Bryobacter aggregatus MPL3: one gene and its partners. The protein of the gene in region 3 binds, or shares a complex with, the protein of the main gene of each other region. Links are inferred from orthologs where the notes say so. Each region holds a gene or a part of one and is shown on either strand. Other genes may lie near its edges.

Evidence for each region.
Region 1: the proteins of dnaN (region 3) and dinB are in contact, whole or in part, in a solved structure (PDB 1OK7), measured with the Escherichia coli proteins. The link is inferred for Bryobacter aggregatus MPL3 from one-to-one orthologs.
Region 2: the proteins of dnaN (region 3) and dnaX are in contact, whole or in part, in a cryo-EM structure (PDB 8GIZ), measured with the Escherichia coli proteins. The link is inferred for Bryobacter aggregatus MPL3 from one-to-one orthologs.

What each region holds. Positions count from the first base shown.
Region 1 is NZ_JNIF01000004.1:317,180-323,557, forward strand. What follows is about bases 1,021-4,003. They hold dinB (DNA polymerase IV), read left to right. Parts: upstream 1,021-1,891; coding sequence 1,892-3,115; downstream 3,116-4,003. Other genes in these bases: M017_RS0121050 (hypothetical protein), read right to left, coding at 1,021-1,801; fabD (ACP S-malonyltransferase), read right to left, coding at 3,105-4,003. Outside these bases: prmC (peptide chain release factor N(5)-glutamine methyltransferase), read left to right, coding at 1-586; more of M017_RS0121050, read right to left, coding at 635-1,020; more of fabD, read right to left, coding at 4,004-4,043; M017_RS0121070 (efflux RND transporter permease subunit), read left to right, coding at 4,101-6,378. UniProt on the Escherichia coli protein: Poorly processive, error-prone DNA polymerase involved in translesion repair and untargeted mutagenesis. Copies undamaged DNA at stalled replication forks, which arise in vivo from mismatched or misaligned primer ends.
Region 2 is NZ_JNIF01000003.1:3,265,868-3,272,186, reverse strand. Bases 2,023-4,946 are described here. They hold dnaX (DNA polymerase III subunit gamma/tau), read right to left. Parts: upstream 4,361-4,946; coding sequence 2,684-4,360; downstream 2,023-2,683. Other genes in these bases: M017_RS26715 (carbonic anhydrase), read left to right, coding at 4,550-4,946; M017_RS0115205 (YbaB/EbfC family nucleoid-associated protein), read right to left, coding at 2,372-2,680; recR (recombination mediator RecR), read right to left, coding at 2,023-2,371. In the rest of the region: flagellar motor switch protein FliM, read right to left, coding at 1-427; tRNA (N(6)-L-threonylcarbamoyladenosine(37)-C(2))-methylthiotransferase MtaB, read left to right, coding at 492-1,775; more of recR, read right to left, coding at 1,772-2,022; more of M017_RS26715, read left to right, coding at 4,947-5,209; M017_RS0115190 (SulP family inorganic anion transporter), read left to right, coding at 5,206-6,319. UniProt on the Escherichia coli protein: Part of the beta sliding clamp loading complex, which hydrolyzes ATP to load the beta clamp onto primed DNA to form the DNA replication pre-initiation complex.
Region 3 is NZ_JNIF01000003.1:1,662,057-1,668,390, forward strand. What follows is about bases 400-3,338. They hold dnaN (DNA polymerase III subunit beta), read right to left. Parts: upstream 2,470-3,338; coding sequence 1,330-2,469; downstream 400-1,329. Other genes in these bases: gyrB (DNA topoisomerase (ATP-hydrolyzing) subunit B), read right to left, coding at 400-1,303; dnaA (chromosomal replication initiator protein DnaA), read right to left, coding at 2,726-3,338. In the rest of the region: more of gyrB, read right to left, coding at 1-399; more of dnaA, read right to left, coding at 3,339-4,081; M017_RS0107970 (LysR family transcriptional regulator), read right to left, coding at 4,592-5,470; M017_RS0107975 (ankyrin repeat domain-containing protein), read right to left, coding at 5,495-6,022; M017_RS0107980 (catalase), read right to left, coding at 6,019-6,334. UniProt on the Escherichia coli protein: Confers DNA tethering and processivity to DNA polymerases and other proteins. Acts as a clamp, forming a ring around DNA (a reaction catalyzed by the clamp-loading complex) which diffuses in an ATP-independent manner freely and bidirectionally along dsDNA.

The DNA of each region.
Region 1 (6,378 bases), on a different replicon or contig from region 3:
GGAATTCTTCTATCGCGATTTCAAGGTGCGTCCGGGAGTGCTGATTCCGCGGCCGGAGACTGAGCATCTGATTGAACGCATTCTGGCGCTGCCGAAGCCGTTGGGGCGGATTGCCGATGCGGGTTCCGGGTCCGGTGCCATTTGTGTGACTCTTGCGGCGGAACTGCGGCAAGCGGTTGTGGGGATCGACCGTTCCCCGATCGCCTTGGCGGTGACCCAAGAGAATGCGGCGACGCATCGGGCAAATGTGCCGTTGGTACAAAGCGATTGGCTCAGCGCGATTGCACCGGCTTCGCTCGACATTCTTGTTTCCAATCCACCCTACATCGCAGAAACAGACAAGCCGACGCTGCAGCGCGAGGTGCGTGATCATGAGCCGGAACTCGCGCTGTTTGCTGGGGCCGATGGTCAGGACGCGTACCGGATTCTTGAGCGGCAATCGAGGAAAGTCTTGAAGCCGAAGGGCCGGATTGTCCTTGAGATCGGCTCGATCACGACCCGTGAGATCTTTGCCGATTGGTCCGCGATTGAAATCCAGAATGATCTGGCCGGGCGGCCGTGTTTGCTGACGGCGATCCGGCCTTAGCGCCTGAGTGCTGGAATCGACAGGGAGAGGGGATTGCGTTGACCGCCCTCAGGCGCTGACGGTGACCAGATTGTTCAGGAAGGCCTGATCTTGAACGAAGTAGACGCTCGGAGCGGTTTTACTGACCGGGCGCACCACCTTCATTGCGTGGTAGACCACTCCCGAGGGAGGCAGTTCTCCAGCGACGATGTGCTTGCGGTACCAGGCTTCAAAAGCCTTCTTGTCTGTGCTGGCCGCTGCAATGGTGTAGACCAACGAGTTCTTGGTTTCTCGTACGCCGAAGCCAACTTTTGCATCGATGGAGATGTGGTAGAAATCTTTGCGCTTCGCCTTTGTCCAGGCATCGAGATCTGGAACAAAGGCGGGAGAGAAGTGCCCATAACTGTCAAATAGAGTGGGCGCGCTCAGACTCTGGGCGCCAAAGAACTCGAGGAAAGCCTCCATCGTGTCCTTTGAGATGCCCATATTGCAAGCACGGATGGCGAGATGTTTGAGCTGGATCTCCTGTACCTGAGTCCTCTTTGCCCGGAGTGCGGCAACCTGCGCTTCGGTCATCCGGGTGAGTGTTGCCAGATCGGCATTGGTCCGGATCGGAGTGCGGATCGTCGTTCCTCCTTCGATGGTGATGTTCCGATTGCGATCGGCAGCGAGCGCAACCATCAGATCCCGTTCTGCTCCGGAACTTGCTCCCTCGCGGAGAGGGAGCGCGAGTCCATTGCCATCGCCGTGGCTCACAATGAGGACTTCCCGATCCTTTGCCGCGATGATCTGGTCGAGGATCGAATCGAGCGTCATTTTCTCAAGGAGAACGACCTTCTTAACGTTCATTTGTTTCGATTTACTGATGGGCTCCACTGGATTGCTGGCGTACCAAGGAGGGGCAAAGGGATGACCTTTGTCGCCTCCCTGGACGATGGCGAGCCCAAACAGCGGGAGTCTCCCGCGGCCCTGAATCCGGTAAGGAAGCCCTCGCTCCCAATGGCTTGCTGCTTCCCAGGCTTCGGCTTCCAGTTCCGCAACGGTGTTGTGGCCCGGACGCCGGAGTTGTTCGAGATGTGCCGCTTCATGGAGCAGGAGCCGCAGCAGGGAACTCCGCGGGAGGCGGAGCGCCGCACTGTGAATCAGAATGGTTTCCGCGTCATCTGCTTGTGCCAGCGCCAGCTTCGGCTGGAGGGTGGCGTCGATTTCCGGGCCCGTTCGGAGGATAGTGTGCATGGTGATCTTTCGAAAGCTGCTGATCGGAGATTCCGCGACCCAGCGCCTCGTTACCGAGCCGTACAATGAAAGTTCTCAGGTTCCTTTGCAGTGAAAACCATCTTCCACGTCGACATGGACGCGTTCTTCGTCTCCGTTGAAGAGCTCTTCGACCCCTCTCTGGTCGGCAAGCCAGTGGTGGTGGGAGGGAAGGGGGACCAGCGAGGCGTTGTCTCCGCAGCCAGTTATGAGGCGCGCAAGTATGGACTCCATTCGGCGATGCCACTCCGCACCGCCTATCAACTTTGTCCGCATGCCATCTTCATCGACGGCCAGATGCATCGCTACCGTGAGTATTCCGACAAGGTGGAGGCGGTGCTACGCGATTTCTCTCCGCTGGTGGAAATGGCTTCGATCGACGAAGCCTATCTCGATATGACCGGGTGTGAGCGGCTTTGGGGACCGCCGCTCCAGGCGGCGCACCGGCTTCACGAACGGATCCACGCAGCGACCGGACTCAATTCCTCCATCGGTGTGGCGAATAGCAGACTTGTTGCCAAAATCAGCTCCGACCAGGCGAAACGCAACGGCGTTCTATGGATTCTTCCTGGGACCGAAGCGCAGTGGCTGGCCCCGCTTGAAGTGAAGCGGATTCCCGGGGTCGGGAAAGTGACGGAAAAGCAGCTTGCCGAGATCGGAATTCGACGCATTGGTGATCTGGCGGCGTTGAACGAGGGCTTTCTGGAAAAGCGCTTTGGCAAGTGGGGCCTTGCGCTGGCTGGAAAGGCGCAAGGTCAGGATGCCGGAGGCTGGTTCGATGCGGTGATCGGCGTCGAGGAGGCCCCCAAGTCCATCAGCCACGAACACACCTTCCATGAAGACACGGTCGATCTCGACCTTCTGCGCGCCACGCTGGTCCGGCTGGTCGAAAAGGTGATGAAACGGCTGCGAGAGCACCGGCTCCATGCGCGTACGGTGCAACTGAAGCTTCGCTTTGCGGGCTTTGAAACGATTACGCGGGCGAAATCTCTCGGAGACTCTACCGACATCGATCGCGATGTGGTGGAACCGATTCTGGGGCTATTTACGCACAACTGGCCTGCCGGACGTCCGGTGCGCCTGCTGGGCGTGCAGGTCTCTCAGTTGACCGACCAGTTGCCGCACCCCAACCTGCTCACCGGCGAGGAAGACCGCAAATGGCGCGGCGCACTGCAGGCAGCTGACAAGCTCAAAGATAAATATGGTGAGGGCACCCTGCATCTGGGGGGCGCGCTCAAGGGCATCTACCGCGACCGCGTTCACGAAGCGGCGCCGAAGTCACCGCCTAAGAAGTAGCGAGTAGCGCCTCGACGGCGGCCCAGTCGCTTCCGGCGCCGAAATTGGCCATTTTCAAGCTGGGATCGATATTCTTCACTAGTCCGCAAAGTACCTTTCCGGCGCCGATCTCAATGCCATGGGTTACCCCTTCGGCGGTGAGCACGCGTACCGAATCTGTCCAGCGGACCGGATTGGGAATCTGCTCCAACAGACCTCGCCGGGCTTCAGCGCCATCGGTGACGACGGCGGCCCGCCAGTTGTTGACCAGCGGTACGGTGAGATTGCGGAACTCCGTTGCGTCCAGGTCCGGCCGTAGGGCATCTTGGGCGGGCTTCATCAGCGGGCAATGGAAGGGGGCACTGACGGGCAGCGCGACGCAGCGCTTGGCGCCGGCGGCTTTGGCCAGTTCCATGGCGCGTTCCACTGCGCCTTTGTGACCGGCGATGACAATCTGGTCGGGAGAATTCAGATTCGCCGCCGTCACCACTTCGCCTTGGGCTGCTTCTGCCAGTACTGCATCCAAAGCTTCGATCGGTAGCTTCAAGATGGCAGCCATAGCCCCGACTCCGGCTGGGACGGCCTGCTGCATATCCTGTCCACGCTTGCGAACCAGGCGGAGCGCCGCGGCAAAATCGAGACTCCAGGCGGCGACCAGCGCAGAGTACTCGCCCAGGCTATGGCCCGCAACATAGGCGGGAGTGGGCGCGCCCAGGCTACGCAGAACACGCAATGCGGCCACGCTGGTGGCTACCAGGGCGGGTTGGGTGTTTTCGGTGCGCTTCAAATCCTCTTCCGGCCCCTCAAAACAAAGAGTGGACAACGGGAAGCCGAGGGCCTCGTCCGCTTCGGCAAAAGTTTCTCGTGCGATGGCAAATTCCTTGGCCAACTCCGCACCCATTCCGGCAAACTGTGACCCCTGTCCGGGGAACAAAAACGCAATCTTCATAAAATGTAACTTCTGCTCTCGATACAATCATCTTAATCTTCCAAGGAGTCCGCCCACTTGCGTTTAAGCGAAATCTGTATCCAGCGACCTGTTTTCGCGTTGATGCTCATCATGTTTCTTGTGGTGATGGGCGTGTTCAGCTTCATGGGGCTGGGAGTCGACCTCTTCCCGAAATCGGATGTGCCCACCGTCAATGTGCGCATTAACCTGCCGGGCGCCAGTCCGGAAGAAATGGTGAGCCAGGTGGTGCTCCCGATGGAAGAAGCGATTGCTTCTGTCGCTGGCATTGATGAGCTGGTGGCCCGCGTCACCGAAGGCAATGCGAATATCCAGATCAACTTTGTGCTCGACCGGAATATCGCTGAGGCCGTCAATGATGTCCGCGAGAAGGTCAGCTCGGCACAACGCAAATTACCTCCGAATACCTTGGCGCCGACGGTGACCAAGAGCGATCTCGATGCGGACTCCATCATGCGTGTCGCGTTGTCCGGACAACGCCCCATCCGCGACCTGACGGAGCTTGCCGACAAGACTGTGCGCCGTTCGCTCGAGACGGTGGATGGTGTCGGTATTGTCGACATCCAGGGTGGCCGCAACCGGCAGATCAATGTCTATATGGACATCGACAAGATGAACGCCTATGGCTTGAGCGGACAACAGGTGCAGAGTTCCGTTATGACGGAAAATGTCGAAGCTCCCGGTGGCCGCATTGTAAAAGGCCTGAACGAGATGGGCGTACGCACGCTGGGGCGTGTGGAATCGATCCACGATTTCGACAGCATCATCGTGAAGAATGTGAATGGCTCGCCGATTCGTATCCGGGATATCGGCAAGGTGGAAGACGGGATGAGCGAGCGGCGCAGCTTTGCATATTACAAAGGAACGCCCGCGGTGCTGATCGAGATCCGCCGCCAGACCGGCGTTAACACCGTAAAAGTGGTGGACTCCTTAACCACCCGGATCGAGGAGTTGCAGCGGCAGCTTCCTCCAGGCGTCAAGCTCGACATCATCTCGGAGCAGGCCACCTACATCCGCGCCTCGGTTGCGGCGCTCGAAGAGCATCTGGTGCTCGGCAGCCTGCTAGCTTCGCTGATCATCTGGATTTTTATTCGCGACTGGCGCACGGTTTTCATCAGCTCAATTGCGATTCCAACCTCGATCATCACCACCTTCACGGTGTTGAAAGTACTCGATTTCACGTTGAACTCAATGACCTTGCTGGGGCTAACCCTAGCGGTGGGGATTGTGATCGATGACGCGATTATTGTCATCGAAAATATCTACCGGGTGCTCAACGAGTCAGACATGGAGCCAGCGGAAGCGACTCTTTATGCGACGAAGGAAATCGCGCTGGCGGTGTTGGCCACTACCTTATCGCTGGTGATCGTGTTCATTCCGATTGCCTTTATCAGCGGCTATGCGAAACGCTACCTGAACGAGTTTGGGTGGACGATGGCGGTGTCGATTTTGGTCTCGATGCTGGTCGCCTTTACGCTGACGCCCGCGCTGGCGGCGCGCATGTTGAAGAAGGCGAAGAAAGGTGTTCAGGCGGCCGGTGCGCACCATCGCGGTTGGATGGAGGCGCTCTATGAACGCAGCCTGGTGTGGTCCTTGAACCACCGCACGGTGATCCTGGCGATTTCGCTGCTCACTCTCGGCTCCACCTATTTCCTGTATGACCGGATTGGCAAAGACTGGATGCCACAGGAAGACCAGAACGAACTCGGGGTCTTTATTGAAACGGCCGAAGGCACTTCGCTTGAAGGTACAGAGAAAGTGGCGCTGGCGCTTTCGAAGAAGTTTGAAGCGATTGACGGCGTGACGGCCGTAGTGCCTTCTACGGCGGGTTTTCTGCAGCGCGTCACGATGGCCTATATCTATGTCTTCCTGAAGCCGCAGGACCAACGAGGCTCGATTACCGAGATGGGGCAAAAGGTGCGTGACGTGGCCAAGGAATTTGCTTTTGCCCGTCCGCGTGTGACCTTCCCCAATATTCTGGGTGGCCGCGATTCCTTTGCGCCGATCCGGATGCAGCTTCTCGGGCCGGATATCAACAAGCTGGTTGTGTTTGCCAAGCAACTGAATGCGGAGATGGCGAAGGAACCATCGATTGTCGATATCAAGGTCAACCTCAATCTGAACAACCCGGAATTGCAGGTGAAGATCGATCGTGGTCTTGCTTCCGATCTTGGCGTCCGGGTGAGCGATGTGGCCGACTCCGTCCGCCTGTTGATGTCGGGCGAAGACCAGATCTCGACCTTCAAGGAAGATGCTGAACAATATCCGGTGATGATGCGGCTGCTGCCGCACCAGCGGGATGATCGCAATGTGTTGA
Region 2 (6,319 bases), 1.6 Mb from region 3 along the record:
CGGTGACCTCACGCTCCACCCGCTTCGTACTGATCTGCGAGCCCCCGAGAAGCATCTCGAGCATCGGGAAGATCATGGTCGGGTTCAGCTCCAGCAGGCAACTGCTATCAAAGGGCCGGGCCCGAATTGTCGCCACCACCGTTGGAGAGGGGAGAACTTGTTGGAACTCCGTAAAGGACAACTGCTCAACGCTCACCAGGTTCACCACCACATATGCGCGTAGATAGGCCGACAAGCTGCTGGCCAGAGAGCGGGAGAATGCTTCATGCAGCACATAGATGGAACGCAGTTGGTCCTTCGCAATGCGATCCGGCCGCCGGAAGTTGTAGGGCTGCGCCCGGCGGGAGAGTTCCGCTCGACGAGCATTCGCGCTCGTCTGCTGGAACATGTTATCGATTTCATTTTGAGTGAGGACACGAGCAGACATCTGGACATTGATCGGAAGATGCGATCGGCGGCACGAGTAGGCCAGCCGCTAAACTGGGGTTAGTTTGAAGAGTTTCTTTGTACAGAATTTTGGATGCCGGGCATCCCAGGCTGATGGTGCCGCACTGGAGGCGAGTCTTGCCGAAACGGGGCTCTCCGCAGCCCAGGCGGCCGACGTGGCAGGGCTCGTAGTGCTCAATACCTGTACCGTCACCGCCAACGCCGACCTCGACCTCCGGCAGGCCGTGCGACGGGTGAGGCGCGAGAATCCAGCAGCGAAAATCCTCGTCACCGGGTGCTATGCCCAACGCTCTCCCGCAGAAATTGCGGCTCTCGAAGGGGTCCACTGGGTGGTCGGCAACTCACACAAGGCCCAGATCGCCGAGATTGTGAGTTCTACCCCCTACCATGCGGAGATCCATGTCGGCGACATCTCCGCGCAAAGTGAGTTCTTCTCAGGACCTGCGGCAGATCGCGCGCGGCCCAATTTGAAGATCCAGGACGGCTGCAACAACCGCTGTTCCTTCTGCATTATTCCCAGCGTCCGGGGGAAGTCGCGATCAGCGGATGCAAACTGGGTGATCGCGGAAACGAAGCGGCTGGCCGAGGCGGGCTACCCTGAAATTGTACTCACGGGAATCAATTTGGGACGTTGGGGACGGGAACGTGGCGAAGGCCGGCTCTTGCCGGACCTGTTGCAGAGAATGCTCGACGATACGGGAATCCGGCTGATCCGGCTCTCGAGTGTCGAGCCGATGGACTTCTCCCCACGCCTGCTCGAACTGATGGCCGGAAGCGACCGGATTGCGAAACACGTTCATGCCCCACTGCAAAGCGGCAGCGACACCGTCCTGCGGCGCATGTATCGCAAGTACCGGCCCAAGCACTATGAAGAACGCTTGCGCATCGCGCGGCAACTGATGCCCGATGCCGCCATCGGAGCCGACGTGATGGTCGGCTTTCCCGGGGAGACCGAAGAGGAGTTTCGCGAAAGCGCAGCATTCATCGAACGGATGCCCTTCACCTATCTGCACGTCTTCACCTACTCCGAGCGGCCAGGAACCGAGGCCACCGGAATGGGGGGCATGGTGCCCATGGAACAGAGGCGAGAACGGAACCGGGTGCTCCAGGAGATCAGCGAACGCAAAGGAATGGAATTCCGGCGCCGGCTGGTGGGAAAGCGTTTTCCAGCCGTGGCGCTCAACAACGGCACAACCGCACTCACTACAAATTATGTACGGGTGGACCTGGCCCGTCCGCGGCCTCCGAAGCAATGGATGGAAGTGGAATTAGGCGCGCTCAGTGAGCGAGGCATGCAAGAAGCGAATGCCTTCCTCGTGCTGGCCTAAACTTCGCGGCGATTCTCCAGGCTCTTGAGCATCGTCACTTCGTCAGCAAAGTCCAGGTCGGAACCCACCGGAATCCCCATCGCAATCCGGGTGACCTTCAGCCCCAGCGGCTTCAACAGCCGGCCGAGATAGGCGGCCGTGGCTTCGCCTTCCACAGTTGGGTTCGTTGCGAGAATAATCTCCTTTGTTTCCCCACTGCCTAAGCGCTCGAGAAGACCCTTGATCTTCAACTGCTCTGGCCCAATCCCGCGCAAGGGCGAGATGGCGCCGTGCAGGACATGATACAAACCATCGAAGCTGCGCGTAGTCTCAATCGGGACAATGCTGTGCGGGTCTTCTACCACGCAGATCGTCTCGCGATTGCGCCGCGGGTCTGCACAGAAGTTGCAGAGTTTGGCAGAACTGATGTTGTTGCAAACTTCGCAAAGAGCCAGATTGTCTTTGACATCGAGCAGCGCCTGACTCAAGCGAAGTGCCGCTTCGCGGTCGGCACGCATCACATGAAAAGCCAGGCGTTGGGCTGACTTCTGGCCAATGCCAGGAAGACGGCGGAACTCAGAGATGAGACGTTCGAGCGGTTCGGCGAAATCGGCCATTTAGAACATGCCAGGCGGCAAGCCCATGCCACCGAGCATGGAGCTGGTTTTTTTGCTGGTCTCGTCGTCAATCTTCTTGGCCGCTTCGTTAAAGGCAGCCATCACCATATCCTGCAGCATTTCCGCATCACCGGCTGCTTCCGGATCGATTTTCACTTCAAGGCAGCGCTTCTGGCCGTCCATCTTGACTGTGACCATGCCGCCGCCAGCGGAGGCTTCGACGCGAATCGCGGCGATATCCTGTTGGAGACGCTCCTGCATCACCTGGGCCTGCTTCATCATGGCCTGCATGTTACCGGGTAGTTTCATCGATCAATCCTGATGTGACAAGTCTCGCACGAGGCGGACTTTGGAATCCTTGAAAGTATCAAGGTAGCGTTGGACTTCGGGGTTGGAGAGGGCACGCTGCCGCGTGACTTCATCATCCTCGGCCAACTTGGGCGCGGGTTTTTCTTCAACAATCGAGTTGTCGAGAATCACTTCAATCTTCGCCAGGCGTCCCAAAACCGCTTGCAGTGCCGCACCGATATCGCGCGATTGCAAGGGCCGGACAAACTCGCGGGGCGCCAGAAAACGAACGCCAGCCGGGGTCTCTTCCACACGCGCGTTCTGCACCGCGTCGGCAGAGAATTTTTTCTTCTGATCGGTCAAATGAGCAACCAGCCGCTCTTTGAGCGAAGCATCGTCGGCCACCGCAGGTTTTGGAGGCGGCGGCGGGGCAACCGGTGGAGCCACCACCGCTCGAGCAGGTGCAGCAGCAACCGGCGGCGGAGCAACAACGTCAGCAGCCTCTGGAATCACGCGGAGATTCGCCCGTGGCCGTGGAGTGGAAGAGGCCGCCGAGAGCGCAATTGGCTTCGTTTGTGGCAAACTCGCCAATACTTCTTCAATCGCCACCAGCTTGCCTGACTGCACCAGACGGACCAGACCCAGTTCCAGATGGAGACGAGGTTGGAGCGAATGCTGCAGATCGCGGAAGAGATCGAGACTCAGTTGGAGATAGCGCGTGAGATCAAATTCCGAGAACTTCGCAGCAGTCTCAACAAAACGCTTGATCTCCGCTGGAGAGGCCGCAATCAGCCGCGTGTTTCCATTCGTCACCTTGGCGACCAGAAGATTCCGGAAGAAGCGAGCCAATTCCCGGCAGAAATGCTGGAGACTGTGCCCGGAGCGCTCGAGCTCCATCACGATCTCAATCATGCGGGCGGCGTCCTGCTTCTCCAGAGCCAGCGCCACTTCGCCCAGCGAATCAAGGCCAAAAATGCCTAAGAGTTCGCGTACTTCCTTCGCATGCAGTTCGGTGCCGCAGCAGGCAATCGCCTGATCGAGAGCGGACAGCGAATCGCGCACACTGCCTTCGCCGGTTTGCGCCAGGACAGCCAGGGCTTCGTCATCGGCAACAATGCCTTCCGATTTGCAGATGAAGCGCATTCGCTCCATCACTTCATTGAATTCGACTGACCGGAAGCTGAACTGCTGGCAACGCGAGGCAATCGTCGTGGGAATCTTATGCGTCTCTGTCGTGCAGAGGATGAAGACAGCCCATTCGGGTGGTTCCTCGAGCGTCTTCAGCAGCGCATTGAAGGCTTCCGTCGTGATCTGGTGCGCCTCGTCAATGATGAAAACCTTATAGCGGTCGCGCGACGGGCGGAAGCGGACGTTCTCACGAAGCTCGCGCATCTCGTTGATGCCGCGATTGGAGGCGGCGTCGATTTCGATGACGTCAATCGCGTTGCCCTGAACCACTTCGATGCAAGAAGAACATTTGCCGCATGGATTTGCTGTCGGGCCGTCCACACAGTTCAGACAGCGCGCCATAATACGAGCGACAGTGGTCTTTCCAGTGCCGCGCTGGCCGGCAAAGATGTAGCCGTGGGCAATGCGCCGCTGGGTGATTGCGTTATCCAGCGTCGTTTTGACGTGTTCCTGACCGATAAGCTCGTCAAAGTCGCTGGGGCGGTATTTGCGGGCGATGACCTGGTAGGACATAGGAGGGAAAACAGAATAGCCAGACCCCGGGTGATCCGCGGCACACAGGCTAAACCACTACCGTTGCTTCCTTCCGGACCTGGCGGGGTTTGCAGTCGCCCGTTGCACGGAGCCCGGAGCCTGGCAAGCACCTAGTTTACCATCGGAATACACGGGCATAGTATTCTTGGAACATAAGAAGGAATCTTAATGAAAGAACTAACACGGGGTGTGCTTCGTTTTGAGACTGAGATCTACCCAAAACGAAAAGAGTTTTTTGACAAGCTAATCGCTCGGCAGTTTCCTCGAGCGCTGTTTATTACCTGTTCGGATTCCCGTGTCGTGCCAAACGACATGACCGATTCGGATGCAGGAGATCTGTTCACCATCCGGAATGCAGGGAACATCATCCCGCCTTACGGAGAACTGATGGGAGGCGTTTCGGCCACCATTGAGTACGCGGTGATGGCCCTCGGGGTAAAAAACATCATTGTTTGCGGACACACGCATTGCGGTGCCATGGATGCGGTCTTGCATCCCGAAAAGGTCACGAGCATGCCGATCGTGAAAGTATGGCTCAACCATGCTGAGAGTGCACGGCGCGTGACCGCGGGATATAAAGACCTCACCGAGGAACAGAAAGCGAGAACCATGGTGGAGGAGAACGTCCTCGCACAACTGGAACACCTGCGCACGCACCCGAGTGTCGCAGCCGCATTATCAACGGGTGATATGAATTTGTTTGGGTGGGTCTTTGAAATTGAGAACGGGCATGTTCTTTCGTACGATGCCGACCAGGGTGCATTTGTCCCATTGTCGGAAGAGCACATTCCGAACGCCACGCCACGGCGCCGTCGGAGGATCCTGTGAGCAGAGTTCTCGTTCCACCGACTTTTGGAAAAGATTTTTTAGCTAGCTTTGTTGTATTTCTAGTCGCCTTGCCACTCTGTTTGGGAGTGGCCATCGCATCCGGGGTGCCTCCGGCGATGGGACTGATTACGGGGATTTTGGGTGGCTTGGTTGTGGGTTCGATTGCCGGTTCTCCACTGCAGGTGAGTGGTCCGGCTGCGGGCTTGGTGGTGTTGGTATTTCAGTTGATCCAGGAACACGGATTGGCTGCTCTGGGGATGATCCTGATGATGGCGGGCGTTCTGCAAGTGGGCGCCGGACTTCTGCGGACAGGACAGTGGTTTCGTGCAATCTCACCGGCCGTCGTATACGGCATGCTTGCCGGCATCGGTGTCCTGATCATGGTCGGGCAGTTTCATGTGGTGGTGGACGATTCGCCCAAGGGAAGCGGTATCCAGAACCTGCTTTCGATTCCTTCGGCCATCTTCGATGGCATCTTTCCAATCAATGGCAGTGTTCACGAGACGGCCGCATTGATTGGACTCCTCACCATCGTCGTCATGTTGGGGTGGAATCGTTTCCGGCCCGCCGGACTGCATTTTCTGCCAGGTCCTCTGGTAGGACTGCTTGCAGCCGCCGGAGCGAGCTACTTCCTGAAGCTCGAGATCCGGCATGTTGCGATCCCGGATAACCTGATTGAAAATCTCAAGCTGCCCAACTCCGAAACCCTGGCGGGCATTGGGAACTGGAGGTATTGGGCAGAAGCTGCCGCTCTCGCCTTTATTGCCAGCGCCGAAACACTCCTCAGTGCAGCGGCAGTGGACAAGATGGTGGCGGCAAGCGGAAGGCGGAATCTGCGGACCAATTACGACCGGGAACTCATGGCCCAGGGTGCGGGCAACTTCCTTTGCGGCGTGCTTGGTTCCGTCCCCATGACAGGCGTGATTGTACGCTCCAGCGCCAATGTCCAGGCTGGCGCACAGACGCGCTGGTCTTCGGTGATGCACGGTGGCTGGCTATTGGCTACTGTGATGCTGGTGCCACACTGGCTTGAGCGGATTCCCACTTCCGCCCTGGCCGCGATCCTCGTGTTGACGGGATGGAAACTGGTCAACTTCGATCATGTGCGGC
Region 3 (6,334 bases):
ACTCGCCCTCAACGAGGAAGAGTTCGCAACGGGTGGGATCTTTTTCCTGGCAGTCAGCAAGCTTTCCGGGGAGACCGACACCATCAAGCGCGCCTTTGCGGCGGGTGAGATCGCGTGCTTTGCGAGCCGCTTCGCGGGCTCGTGCCGCATCGATGGCCTTGCCCACAATGCGCTTCATCACGGCAGGATTCTTGTCGAAGTATTCCTGCAGTTTTTCGTTGATCACTTGCGTGACCTGGCCGCTGATGTCGCTATTGAGCTTGCCTTTGGTCTGGCCTTCAAACTGGGGCTGCGGCAGCTTGACGCTGATGACGGCGGTGAGGCCTTCGCGAACGTCGTCGCCGCTTAGTTTTTCTTTGACATCTTTGAAGAGGCCGGCCTGCTCGCCCGCCCAGTTGATGGTGCGCGTGAGAGCCGTGCGGAAGCCGGTGAGGTGTGCACCGCCATCCTTCGTATTGATGTTGTTCGCAAAGCTGAATAGAGTTTCCGAATAGCCGTCGTTGTACTGGAAAGCGATTTCCATATAGACGCGGCCCTGGTCATTGGCCATGTCCCGCTCGCCCTCAAAGTAGATGGGCTTCTCGTGCAGAACCTGCTTGCCTTTATTCAGATGCTTGATGAATTCGGCAATGCCGCCTTCGTAGAAGAACTCGTGCGCCTTGGGCGGATCTTCCCGCTCATCGGCGATGTTGATGCGCAGTCCTTTGTTCAAAAACGCGCGTTCGCGCAGACGCTGCGAGATGGTGTCGAAATTGAATTCGACCGTGTCCATCACGGTGCTGTCTGCCTTGAAGGTGATCTTTGTTCCGGTTTTCTTGCCAGACTTGCCGGTGGCCTTGAGCGGCGCTTGCGGCACGCCCTGCCGGTAGTCCTGCTCCCAGGTCTGGCCGCCGCGCCAGATCTCGAGGTGCAGCCATTCGCTCAGCGCGTTAACGCAACTGACGCCGACGCCGTGCAGGCCGCCGGAAACTTTGTAGCTGTTGGAATCGAATTTGCCGCCCGCATGCAACTTAGTGAGCACGACTTGAGCAGCTGAAACGCCCTCGCCCGCGTGGATATCAACCGGAATCCCGCGCCCGTCATCCCAGATCGAAATCGAGTTGTCCAGGTGGATGACGCAGTTGATTTCCGTACAGTGGCCGGCCAACGCCTCGTCAACGGAATTGTCGACGACCTCATAGACGAGATGGTGTAGACCCATCTCTCCTGTCGAGCCAATGTACATCGCGGGGCGCTTGCGCACCGCCTCGAGGCCTTCCAGAATCTTGATACTAGTGGAATCGTATGTCGGGTTATCAGCCATTTGAGCTTGTTTCGGTTGGGAGACGGTCAGATGCGCATCGGCATCACGACGTAGCGATAGGTGTAGCCTACCTCTCCAGCCTTCTTATCTCCATCACCCGCAGCAGCGGGACGCATCTCTCCGGCGCTTTGCGCGTCGTTGAACAGGAAGCTGAGAGCGCCCTCAGGAGTGGCGCCCAGGAAATCGAGCAAGTATTGGGCATTGAAGCCAATGTCGGTGGCAGGTCCGTTGTATTCGATCGCGATCGTCTCTTCGCTCTCGCCGGTGTCGGACATCGACGAGAAGACCTTCATTTCGCCATCGGCGAACTGCAGGCGGATCGCTTTCGAACGTTCTTCAGAGAACTGGCTGACACGCTGGACAGTGGACTTCAGCTCATCTTTGCCAAGCCAGACCTGATGGGTCTGGGTCTTCGGCAGAACACGATCAAAATCGGGGAAGTTGCCCGTGAGCTTGCGGCTCAGCAGCAGACGGTCGCCCAACTGGAAAAACAGGTGATTGTCATCACCGCTGAACTGGAGCGTTGCGCCCTCAGCAGCGTCCGAGGAGAGCTTGAGCAGCTCCGTCATTGCCTTCTTCGGCAGCAGCGTCTTGTAGACGCCTTCGACGCTCGGATTGGATACTTTGTTTTCGACTAGCGCCAGGCGATGGCCATCGGTGGCCACCATCGTCAGCGCCTTGTCGGTCATCAACAGTTGCGAACCGTTGAGGGTGAAGCGGCTCTCTTCGCTGGAGATCGCAAAGATCGTCTTCTGGATCATCTGCGACAAGGTCGAGGCCGGAATCTCGCCCAGCGGCGCGGGCATGGCCGGAAGTTCCGGATAGCTCTCGCGCGACATGCCGGCGATCCGCGAACGGGAACGCCCGCAGACGATGTTCGCCCACTGGTTGTCCATCATCTTGAAATTCACTTCGGCGTCCGGCAGCAAGCGGATGTAATCCAGCAAGCGCCGCGCGGGCAATGTGCCCGAGCCGGCTTTGATGATGCGCGCAGGGCAGGAGCAACGAACTCCCAGTTCCAGATCTGTCGCCGTTAAATGAATGACCCCTTCGCCCGTCTCAATGAGGACGTTCGACAGAATTGGGATCGTTGTCTTCTTTTCAACTACACCTTGAGAGAGATTTAACTCTCTGACCAGGTCCGATTGCTTTACGCTAAATTCCATTCGTTGGTGGTCCTTGCCCGACGCTTTCCGGAAGTACTACAAGAAGACAAGATATCTATGTATTCTCTAGAACCGTAATAGTAGGTGCTGCGGAAATGTGGATATCTCTCTAAATTATACAAAACAAAAACGCTTGCCGCTATGGCTTGCGATTAAAACCCTGTGGCCGACTTCTGCAACACTCGGCTCCACGGCCCGTTTTCCTATCCCGTCCTGTACGCGAAGAAGGAGCGAAGATGTGGAAAACGACTTATCACTAGTGGAATGAGTCGATTAGGCTGTGGAGAAGTTTGTTCAAATCCTGGTCCTTATGGCGCAACTCGTCAATCTTGTGGATGGAGTGCAGCACGGTGGTATGGTGTTTGTTCCCAAGGGAACGGCCAATCTCAAGCAACGAAGCCGTGGTCAGCTCCTTGGCCAGATACATCGCAATCTGACGAGGATAGGCGATGCGGCGCTCATTCGACTTCTGCTTGAGCTGGCTGGGCACTAAATCAAAACGATCGGCGACGGCCTTCAGAATCGATTCGATGGATACCCGCTTCTCGCTGTTCTGGGTCAGGTGCTTGAGAAGCTGCTTGGACATCTCCAGCGTGATGGGGCTGCCCGTCACACTCGAATAGGCCATCAGCTTCACCAGAGCGCCTTCCAGCTCCCGGATGTTCGATTTCGTACGTGTAGCCAGGAAGATGCGCACGTCTTCCGGCAGGTTCATGCCTTCGTGCTCGGCCTTGTGGTCGAGAATCGCCATTTTCGTTTCGAGATCAGGCGGCTGGACGTCGACAATGAGACCCCACTCAAAACGGCTGCGCAGGCGTTCGACCAGCCCCGAAACTTCCTTGGGCGGTGAATCGGAGGAGATCACGATCTGCTTCTGGTTGTCGAACAGCTCGTTGAAGGTGTGGAAAAACTCTTCCTGGGTTCGTTCCTTGCCGCCGATGATCTGGATGTCATCGATCAACAGCACGTCGGCCGAGCGATAGAACTGGTGGAAGTAGCTCATCTTCTCCATGCGGATGCATTGGATCATCTGGTTCATGAACTTTTCGCTCGTGGTGTAGATGATCTTCATCCCCGGATGTTCATGGAGAAGGTTGCGGCCGATGGCGTGCATCAGATGGGTTTTTCCCATGCCCACTCCGCCATAGATGAACAGCGGGTTGTAGCTGCGGGAAGGGCGGGTGGCAACGGCATGCGCCGCGGCGTGGGCGAACTGATTGCAGGAACCGACAACAAAATTGTCGAAAGAAAACTTTGGATTCAGCGGAGCAACTGGTTGCGAGAACAGGTTCTCAATCGACTGCGGGGAATCAGTGTAGGCATGATTCATTTGCGCAGGCCGGTTGAAACTGGGGGCTGGCGGCGCAATCGGGGCGATCGCTTCAAGGTCATAGACAACGCGGCGATAGGGCAGGTTGAGATGGGCAATGGCTTGCTCCACCTGCAAAGAGTACTCGCGTTCCATCCACTCCCGCGTGGTTTCATTCGGAACAGAGACGTACAGAATGTCTCCATCCGTCCTGGCAAGCGTAGTCCGTACTACCCAATTCTCAAAGCTCTCTGCGCTTAGGGTCGCTGCCAGCGTCTGTTTTACTAATTCCCAGGCGTTCATGATTTCCGCAATTTCAAAGCGATACTACTCCGCGCAGACCAAAACACAAAAATCCCACAAGTTTTCCACATGCTGTGGAAAAGTCGGGGGACGAGCGATGTGAGTTGGAGAACTATTCGGCTCGAGAGAATCTCGAGGAGCAGAAGGCATTAGCCCGCTATTTGGCCTGCGATTACAGAGTCTAGCACAGATACTGAAGAGGGCAACCAAAAAACAATCAAAATATAAGTGCTTTGTTGTGAGGTATTTGGCAGCGTTTTTCAGGGGCTTCCGATAGTTGACAAATGGGTGTAGAACTTGATGCTGTCATCGGGTTTTCATCGTCTCAAACAGAGCATTTGACAAGCTGGGACTCTGTCGGCGATACTAAGATTTCGGCGCTTGTAACGCAGACGCCGGGCTCCTGTGCGGGAGTAACTCAGCTGGTAGAGTGCAACCTTGCCAAGGTTGATGTCGCGAGTTCGAATCTCGTCTCCCGCTCCAACACCCCTTTTCCTCTTTTCTCCCTCTCTATTTCTTCCAATCCCATTGTTTGAGATGCCGGATAAACGATGCCCGGATCGGAGTGGCCTGCCGTCCTTTCGCGAGCGCGTAGCCGATGCGGCGGACTGCTGTCGGCTCAAAAGGCACAAAGCGGCAATCCGTACGGCCTTCAGCGGCCCGGTCTGGTACCAGACTCAGCCCATACCCTTCCGCAACCAGACGCAGAATACTCTCGAGGTGATCACTCTCGAAGATCTGCTGGAATTGCGCCTTTGCCTTGGTGCAGGCGGTGAGAACATCTTCTCGCAGGCAATGGCCTTCTTTGAGTAGGAGCATGCGTTCAATGCCGAGGCGGCTTAAATCAATCTTGGTGCTGTTGGCCAGACAATGATCGAGAGGAACGGCGGCGAGCAGTGGTTCTCGAAAGAGTTCGCTGCAGACGATCTCCGCATGTTTGATGGGGAGTGCGAGGATGGCGACATCGATTTCTCCCCGACGCAGGTGCTCCACCAGATTCGCGGTGGTGCCTTCGCTGAGGATGACATTGGCTTTGGGGAAACGCTGCTGGAAATTTGAGATTGGTTTTACGAGCGCATAAGGAAGCACGGTCGGAATCACACCAACCTTCAAGTCACCACTGTCCTCGCCTTTGAGCGTTTCAATGGCGGCGCGCGCTTCATCCATCTGGAACAGGATGCGCTCGCTTTGTTCGACCAATTTTTCCCCGTAAGTGGTGAGCCGGACACTGCGGCCCAGGCGATCAAACAAAGAAACGCCCAACTCCCTCTCCAACTTGCGAATTTGCTGGGAGAGGGAGGGTTGAGCGATGCCTTCCTGATCGGCGGCACGGACAAAACTTCCGGTGCGTGCGACCGCGAGAAAATAGCGGAGCTGCTGAAATTCCATTGCTATCTCAACATCCTTACACCTTTAGCGGCCGTGTAACTTTGCAATCAGGCGATCGACAAGTGGCTGGTTGCCTTGCGCTTCGGCTAATTGGATGGCATCGTAGCCGCGTTGGTCGCGACGGCGAAGATCGGCGCCTTTTTCGAGCAGCAGATCGACGACATCGCTTTTGCCGGTGAGCGAGGCAAACATCAGAGCCGTGGCTCCGATTTTGTTCGTATCATTCACACGGGCGCCCTTGGCCAACAACTTCAGCACAATGCCTTTGTGGCCCTTGAAGCTGGCGGCCATCAAGGCGTTTGAGCCGGTCCAATCGGAATCGCCGACGCGGGCGCCGCGGCGGAGGAGTTCTTCCACCGCGGCCTCTGAACCTGCATAGCAGGCCAGAATCAGGGGCGAGAAGCCCTTATCGGTTGGGGCGTTGATATCGGCCCCAGCATCGAGCAGCGCGCGAATTTTGACAACGTCGTCAGCACGCGCTGCGTTCTGCAACTCTTCCGGTGTAGCGGCAAAAGCAGCAATGGCGAACAGTGTTAGGATTGCGATCCTCATTCTGCTGCCGCCTTCTGCACCTCGCTCAGGTTGAGGCCAAGAGCCTTCATCAGACGGGTGCCATAATCCTTATCGGCCTGGTAGAAGTAATTCACCATGCGGCTCAGCACCACCTTGTCGGTCACTTGGCTAAGGTCGCCGGCAAGATTCGAGATCAGGTTTGCGCGTTCGCTCTCGCTGAAGGAGCGGTAGAGCTCGCCAGCTTGTGCGAAGTTGTCGGTCTTGGCAATGGCCTGTTGCAGCGTGGTTCCGGAGAGAGGCTTTCTCGAGTAACGATACTTGTTGTCGTCGAGATACTCAGACTTGTTTGCA